2 regions of the Pseudoxanthomonas sp. GW2 genome follow, and region 1 is predicted to be linked to the other one. Evidence: predicted binding sites of a transcription regulator. Region 1 holds the regulator's gene; the other holds the start of a gene.
The links. The regulator FliA, encoded in region 1, starts transcription of late flagellar genes. The targets are predictions, from matches to a motif close to TAAAGTTTNNCNNNCNNNGGCCGATAA.

Region 1 (3,462 bases):
CGCCGGGATCACCCGCGACATCGTCCTGGAACTGCCGGCCGACACCCCGATGCACCGCGGCCGCGGCCTGATGCTGGGCCTGATCTCGCGGCGCCTGCCGGTGTGCCCGGTGGACCCGCTGGAGGCCGGCGGCGTGATCGCCCTGGTCGGCCCCACCGGCGCCGGCAAGACCACCACCATCGCCAAGCTGGCCGCCCGCTTCGTGGCCGAGCACGGCCCGCGCGACATCGCCCTGGTCACCACCGACACCTCCCGCATCGGCGGTCGCGAGCAGCTGTACGGCTACGGCCGCCAGCTGGGCATCGCGGTGCACGAGGCCGACAGCGACGCGGCCCTGATCCAGCTGCTGCAGCGCCTGCAGGACTACCGCCTGGTGCTGGTGGACACCGCCGGCCTCGGCCAGCGCGACCGCGCCCTGGCCAACCAGCTCAACTGGCTGCGCGCCGCACGCAACGTCAGCACCCTGCTGGTGCTGCCGGCCAACTCCCACTTCGCCGACCTGGACGAGGTCGTGCGCCGCTTCGGCCCGGCCCGCCCGCAGGGCGTGGTCCTGACCAAGGTCGACGAGACCGGGCGCCTGGGCAGCGCGTTGTCGGTGGTCGTGGACCACCAGCTGCCGCTGACCTGGGTGACCGACGGCCAGCGGGTCCCGGAGGACCTGCACCGGGCCAATGCCGCCAGCCTGGTGCTTCGCCTTGAAGATCTGCGCCGGGCTGCCGATAAGCCGAACATCCCGGAGGCCGACCATGCCGTCGCCTGAGTCCCGCCCCGCAACCCCGAGCCCCTTCCGCCCGACGATGAACCACGCACCGCTCGCCCCCGTCCGCAGCATCGCCATCACCGGCGGCAAGGGTGGCGTGGGCAAGACCAACCTGTCGGTCAACCTGGCCGCCTCGCTGGCGGCGCTGGGCAAGCGCACCCTGCTGCTGGACGCCGACCTGGGCCTGGCCAACGTCGACGTGCTGCTGGGCCTGTCCCCGCAGCACACCCTGGCCGACCTGGTCGCCGGCCGCTGCGAGCTGGAGGACGTGATCCTGGAAGGCCCCAACGGCATGCTGGTGGTGCCGGCCGCCTCCGGGCGCCGGCACATGGCCGAGCTGCAGCCAGCCCAGCACGTGGGACTTGTCAATGTTTTCAATGACCTGCAGCGTGATCTTGACATTCTGGTTGTAGACACCGCCGCCGGCATCACCGACAGCGTGCTGACCTTCTGCCAGGCCGCCCAGGACGCGGTGGTGGTGGTCTGCGACGAGCCGGCCTCGATCACCGACGCCTACGCCCTGATCAAGGTCCTGTCCCGCGAGCGCGGCGTGGACCGGGTCCAGGTGGTGGCCAACATGGTGCGCAGCCCGGCCGAGGGCCGCGGCCTGTACGACAAGCTGTCGCGGGTATGCGAGCGCTTCCTCGGTGACGTCTCTCTGAACTTCCTCGGCGCGGTGCCGCAGTGCGACTGGCTGCGCATGGCGGTGCAGCGCCAGCAGGCCGTCGCCACCGCCTACCCGGCCAGCCCCTCGGCCCGCGCCATCGCCGAGATCGCCCGCCGCGCGGCGCGCTGGCAGGCGCCGACCGCCCCGCGCGGCAACATCGAGTTCTTCGTCGACCGGATGATCCGGCAAGGCGCGGTCGCATGAATGCCGTGGCCGAATACCGCGCCGTGCGCGGCAGCAACGACGACGCCATCACCCGGCATGCCGACCTGGTGCGGCGCATCGCCCACCACCTGGCGGCGCGCCTGCCGGCCAGCGTCGAGGTCGACGACCTGATCCAGGCCGGCATGATCGGCCTGATCGAGGCCAGCCGCAGCTACGACCCCGACCAGGGCGCCTCGTTCGAGACCTACGCCTCGATCCGCATCCGCGGCGCGATGATCGACGAGATCCGGCGCGGCGACTGGGTGCCGCGCTCGGTGCACCGCCGCGCCCGCGACGCCGCCGCCGCGGTGCGCGAGATCGAGCAGGCCACCGGCCGCGCCGCCGCGCCGCAGGAAGTGGCGGCCAAGCTGGACATGCCACTGCCGGAGTACCTGCGCCTGCTGGAGGACGCCTCTCGCGGCCAGGTGCTGAGCCTGGACTCCCACGTGGAAGACCACGGCGACGTGCAGGTCAACAGCAACAGCCCCACCCCGCAGCAGCTGCTGGAGCGCAGCGATTTCGGCCGCGAGCTGGCGGCGGCCATCTCCAACCTGCCCGAGCGCGAACAGCTGGTGCTGTCGCTGTACTACGAGCAGGAGCTGAACCTGAAGGAGATCGGCGCGGTGCTCGGGGTCAGCGAGTCCCGGGTGTGCCAGATCCACGGCCAGGCCGTGCTGCGCCTGCGCGGCCGCCTGTCCCAGTACGAATCACGTGATGCCGGTCTGGACGACGACTGAGCACGCAACGCCAAACGGAGCACGAAGTGAACAAGAACATGCGGATCCTGATCGTGGACGACTTCTCGACGATGCGACGCATCGTCAAGAACCTGCTCAACGATCTGGGCTACAGCAACACCGCCGAGGCCGACGACGGCCACACCGCGCTGGCGGCCCTGCGCGCGCAGCCGTTCGACTTCGTCATCACCGACTGGAACATGCCGGGCATGACCGGCATCGAGCTGCTGCGCAGCATCCGCGCCGACCCCAAGCTCAAGACCCTGCCGGTGCTGATGGTCACCGCCGAGGCCAAGCGCGAGCAGATCCTGGAGGCCGCGCAGAACGGCGTGAACGGCTACATCATCAAGCCGTTCACCGCGCAGACCCTCGAGGAGAAGCTCAACAAGATCTTCGAACGGCTGGCGGCGACGGCATGAGCACCACCGCATCCCCCGAGCGTGCGGCGCTGGTCCAGCGCCTGCACGACGCCCTGGAAGCCCTGGACCGCGGCGACGAAAGCGCACTGCGCGCCGAGATCGACGCCCTGGCCGCCGCCCGCACCCGTCCGCTCGTGCAGGGCCTCGGCCGGCTGGCGCGCGAACTGAGCCAGGCCCTGGGCGAACTGCCGGAGGTCCCCGGCGCCGACGACCATGGCGTGGAGGGGGTCGAACTGGACGACGCCTGCGCGCGCCTGGACCACGTCATCGGCATGACCGAGCAGGCCACCCACCGCACCCTGGACCTGGCCGACGAATGCCGCGCCCTGGTCGAGGGCCTGCGCGCCGAAGGCGTGACCGACGGCCAGGACCAGGTGCTGGACCGCATCCGCCGCAACCTCACCGAGATCGCCCTGACCCAGAGCTACCAGGACCTGACCGGGCAGATCATCCGCCGCGTCGCCGGGATCGTGCGCCGCGTCCACGAAGGCTTCGGCGAACTGGGCCTGCCGCCGCGCGCCGAGCCGCGCGAGCCCGCGCTGGCGGGCCCCGCGGTGGCCGGGCTGGACACCCATGCAGTCAGCCAGAACGACGCCGACGCCCTGCTGTCGGAACTGGGGCTGTAAGCCATGAGCGGTGTGACGCCCGAAATCGCCGCGGACTTCATCGTCGAGG
Region 2 (3,462 bases), on a different contig from region 1:
GGCGAAGCGCGAGATCTCGTGCGCGCAGTCGCCGGCCCACCACGCCGTGCCCCACAGGAAGAACAGTGCCGCCGGCACGGTCCGGCCATGGGCACGTGCCGCCCAGGCGCTGGCCCAGCCGCCCAGCGCCAGCAGGAACATGCCCATCGCCGTCGGATTGGACACGGCACGCAGGTCCCCGTGCGCATTGTCCAGCCCGGGCAGCAACGCCAACGCCGCCAACAGCTGCAGCGCCACGCCGCTGGCCTGCGGCAGCCAGCGCTGCCGGCGCAGGCCCAGCCACACCAGCCCGGCGCCCTCCAGCGCGAACACGCTGGCGGTGGCGCGCGCGCTCAGGCACAGCGGCACCGCCAGGGTGGCGAAGCCCACTGCCAGCACCGCCCAGGACTGCGCCAGCAGCTCGTAGCCGGAGCGCCGCAACAGCGCCCGCGCCAGCATCGCGTACAGCACGGCCAGGCCCAGCGCGCAGAACGCCAGCGGCATGCGCTGGCCTTCCAGCAGCGCCGCCTGCAGCGAGAACGCCACCAGCGGGGTGCCGAACACCAGGCAACCGTCGACCAGGTCGCGCCGTCCCGCCGGCCGGCGCCGCGCGAACAGCAGCGGCACCACCAGGTAGAACGCGAAGAACAGGGCGAGGAACGGCTGGGTGCTGGCGTACTTCTCCGGCACGTAGGCGCTGGCGCCCCACAGGCTGCCGATGCCGAAGGTGGACGCGAAGCCAAGCAGGTTGAGCAGGCGCCAGGACCTGAACCAGGCGATCGCCACCACCGCGGCGTTGACCAGCGCGTAGTAGGAAAACAGGGCGACGTGGTTGCCGCCGCCGGTGGACAACCACACCGGCGCCAGGAAGCCGGCCAGCAGGGCGAACGCGGCCAGCGCCTGCGCGTTCTGCAGCACCGCCAGCAGGGCCGCGCCCGCGACCAGGACCACGCTCAGGGCGAACGCCGGGCCGGCGTCGACCAGGCCGTAGAGCCTGGACGACGCGAACACCACCAGCAGCAGGGTGCCGATCGCCCCGCCCTGCACGCTCAGGGCAAAGACCCGGTTGCCCTCGCGCCGGCGCCAGGCAAAGCCCAGTGCGAGCAGCGCCGCCGCGGCCACGGCGGACAGGCGCAGCGCCACCGGCAACTGCAACAGGCCCTGGTCGGAAGCGTACTTCAGCAGCGCCGCCACGCCGGCCAGCGCCACCAGCACGCCGATCTTCACCGGCACGTTGCCCACGGTGAACCAGCGCTTGACCACGCGCAGCAGCACGTTCTCCGCGGGGACGCGCGGCGCGCCCGCGTCGCCGCCGGCATGCGCCGCTGCCGTTTCGGCCGGTGGCAGCGGTGGCGGTGCCGCGGACGCGCGTAAGCCGGCCGCGGTGGACGGCACGGGCGCCGCCACGGAACCCGCCGCGGCCGCCGGTGCATGCGCGGCTTCCGCGCGTGGTGGCGAGGCCGCCATGCCCGTCGGCGCCGGCGGGCGCAGGGCGGCAAGCGCACGCTCCAGTTCCGCCACCCGCCGGCGCAGGCCGAGCACTGCAAGGCCCAGCACGCCCAGCAGCACCGGCACCGCCAGTACCGCCAACACCACCAGCACGATGATCGCTTCCAAGCTATCCCCCGTCATGGATGGGCCGCCCCTCCCCGGCAGGCGCTGCGGGCATGCTACCGGAGCGTCCTGGCTTGCCGGCGGCCCGGCTCAAGTCCGGTCGCGGCGGGCCGATGAAGCCCGGTCATCTTTCATATGAAACCGTCCCCCATCCCCGCATGAACACGCCAGCCACGCCTGCCCAGGCCAGTGTCGACGACCACATCCGTTCCGTGGCTGGCCTGTCCGGCCGCATGCTGGGCGAGCTGCGGCAATCGCTGCGGCGGATCGAGGAAATCAACCGCACCACACTGGTGATCTCGATGAACGCGCGCGTGGAATCGGCGCGCATGGGCGCGGCCGGGCGTGGCTTCGCGGTGATCGCGCAGGAGATGGATGCGCTCTCGCGCCGGGTGGCCGAGACCGCCGGCGAGATCGACCGCCGCGCCGAGGCCACCCGCGCCGACATGCAGGCCACCCTGGCGCGGCTGGAGGACGAGGTGCGGCATACGCGCCTGGCCGGGCTGGCCCTGGTCAACATCGACCTGATCGACCGCAACCTCTACGAACGCAGCTGCGACGTGCGCTGGTGGGCGACCGACGCGGCGGTGGTCGCGGCCGCGCGCCCGGGCGCCACCGCGGAGGAACTGGCGCACGCCTCGCGGCGCATGGGCCAGATCCTGGATTCGTACACGGTGTACTTCGACCTGGTGCTGGTCGGCCTGGACGGGTGCGTGCTGGCCAACGGCCGCCCCGGCCAGTACCGCTCCGCCGGCATGGACGTGCGCGACGCGCCCTGGTTCGAAAGCGCCAGGCGCTGCGCCAGCGGCGAGGAATTCGGCTTCCAGGAGGTGCATGCCAGTGCGCTGGCCGGCGGCGAGCGGGTGCTGGTCTACGCCTGCGGCGTGCGCGAGGGCGGACGCGTCGACGGCCGCCTGCTGGGCGTGCTCGGCATCGTGTTCCGCTGGGACGCGCTGGCGCAGACGGTGGTGCAGCGCACTCCGCTGTCGCAGCAGGAATGGACGCGCAGCCGGGCATGCATCGTCGACGGCCAGGTCCGGGTGCTGGCCGACTCGGCCGGGCGCATCCTGCAGGAGGTGATCGACTTCCCCGGGCGCGACGAACTGCTGCGCCAGCCGCTCGCGGCACGGGTGGTGGAGTTCCAGGGCCGCCCGCACTGCGTCGCGCACGCGGCCTCGCCGGGCTACGAGACCTACCGCAGCGGCTGGCACTCGCTGATCCTGCAGGCACTCTAGGCAGCCGCCGCCGGCGCAAAAAACAAGCCCCGGCAGGGCCGGGGCTCGTCCTTTGCAGCGCTTGCGGTGCGGCTTACTTGCCGGCCACCACGCGGGCCATCTCCAGGCACTTGTTGGAGTAGCCCCACTCGTTGTCGTACCAGGCCACCAGCTTGACGAAGGTCGGGTCGAGCTGGATGCCGGCGTCGGCGTCGAAGATCGAGGTGCGGGTGTCGCCGCGGAAGTCGGTGGCCACCACCTTGTCCTCGGTGTAGCCGAGGATGCCCTTCAGCGCGCCCTCGCTCTGCGCCTTGATCTCGGCCTTGATCTCCTCGTAGGTCGCCGGCTTCTCCAGCTCGGCGGTCAGGTCGACCACCGACACGTCCGAGGTCGGCACGCGGAAGCTCATGCCGGTGAGCTTCTTGTTGAGCGAGGGGATCACCTTGCCCACCGCCTTGGCCGCGCCGGTGGAGGACGGGATGATGTTCTCGAGGATGCCGCGGCCGCCGCGCCAGTCCTTGTTGGACGGGCCGTCGACCGTCTTCTGGGTGGCGGTGGCGGCGTGCACGGTGGTCATCAGGCCGCGCTTGATGCCCCACTTGTCGTGGATCACCTTGGCCAGGGGCGCCAGGCAGTTGGTGGTGCAGCTGGCGTT

Region 2: a site for FliA is predicted at 1,684-1,710, ahead of B351_RS0114760 (methyl-accepting chemotaxis protein). Genes of this name have one in related genera too.

Annotation. Positions count from the first base shown of each region.
Region 1 covers NZ_ALIP01000067.1:309-3,770, reverse strand. The annotation lists partial or broken gene flhF (flagellar biosynthesis protein FlhF) at 1-760, shown strand, start outside; gene B351_RS0104735 (P-loop NTPase) at 798-1,631, shown strand; gene B351_RS0104730 (RNA polymerase sigma factor FliA) at 1,628-2,368, shown strand; gene cheY (chemotaxis response regulator CheY) at 2,395-2,787, shown strand; gene B351_RS0104720 (protein phosphatase CheZ) at 2,784-3,413, shown strand; partial or broken gene B351_RS16230 (Hpt domain-containing protein) at 3,417-3,462, shown strand, end outside.
Region 2 covers NZ_ALIP01000156.1:13,099-16,560, reverse strand. The annotation lists gene B351_RS0114765 (DUF2339 domain-containing protein) at 1-1,596, opposite strand, end outside; gene B351_RS0114760 (methyl-accepting chemotaxis protein) at 1,752-2,828, shown strand; gene gap (type I glyceraldehyde-3-phosphate dehydrogenase) at 2,902-3,462, opposite strand, start outside.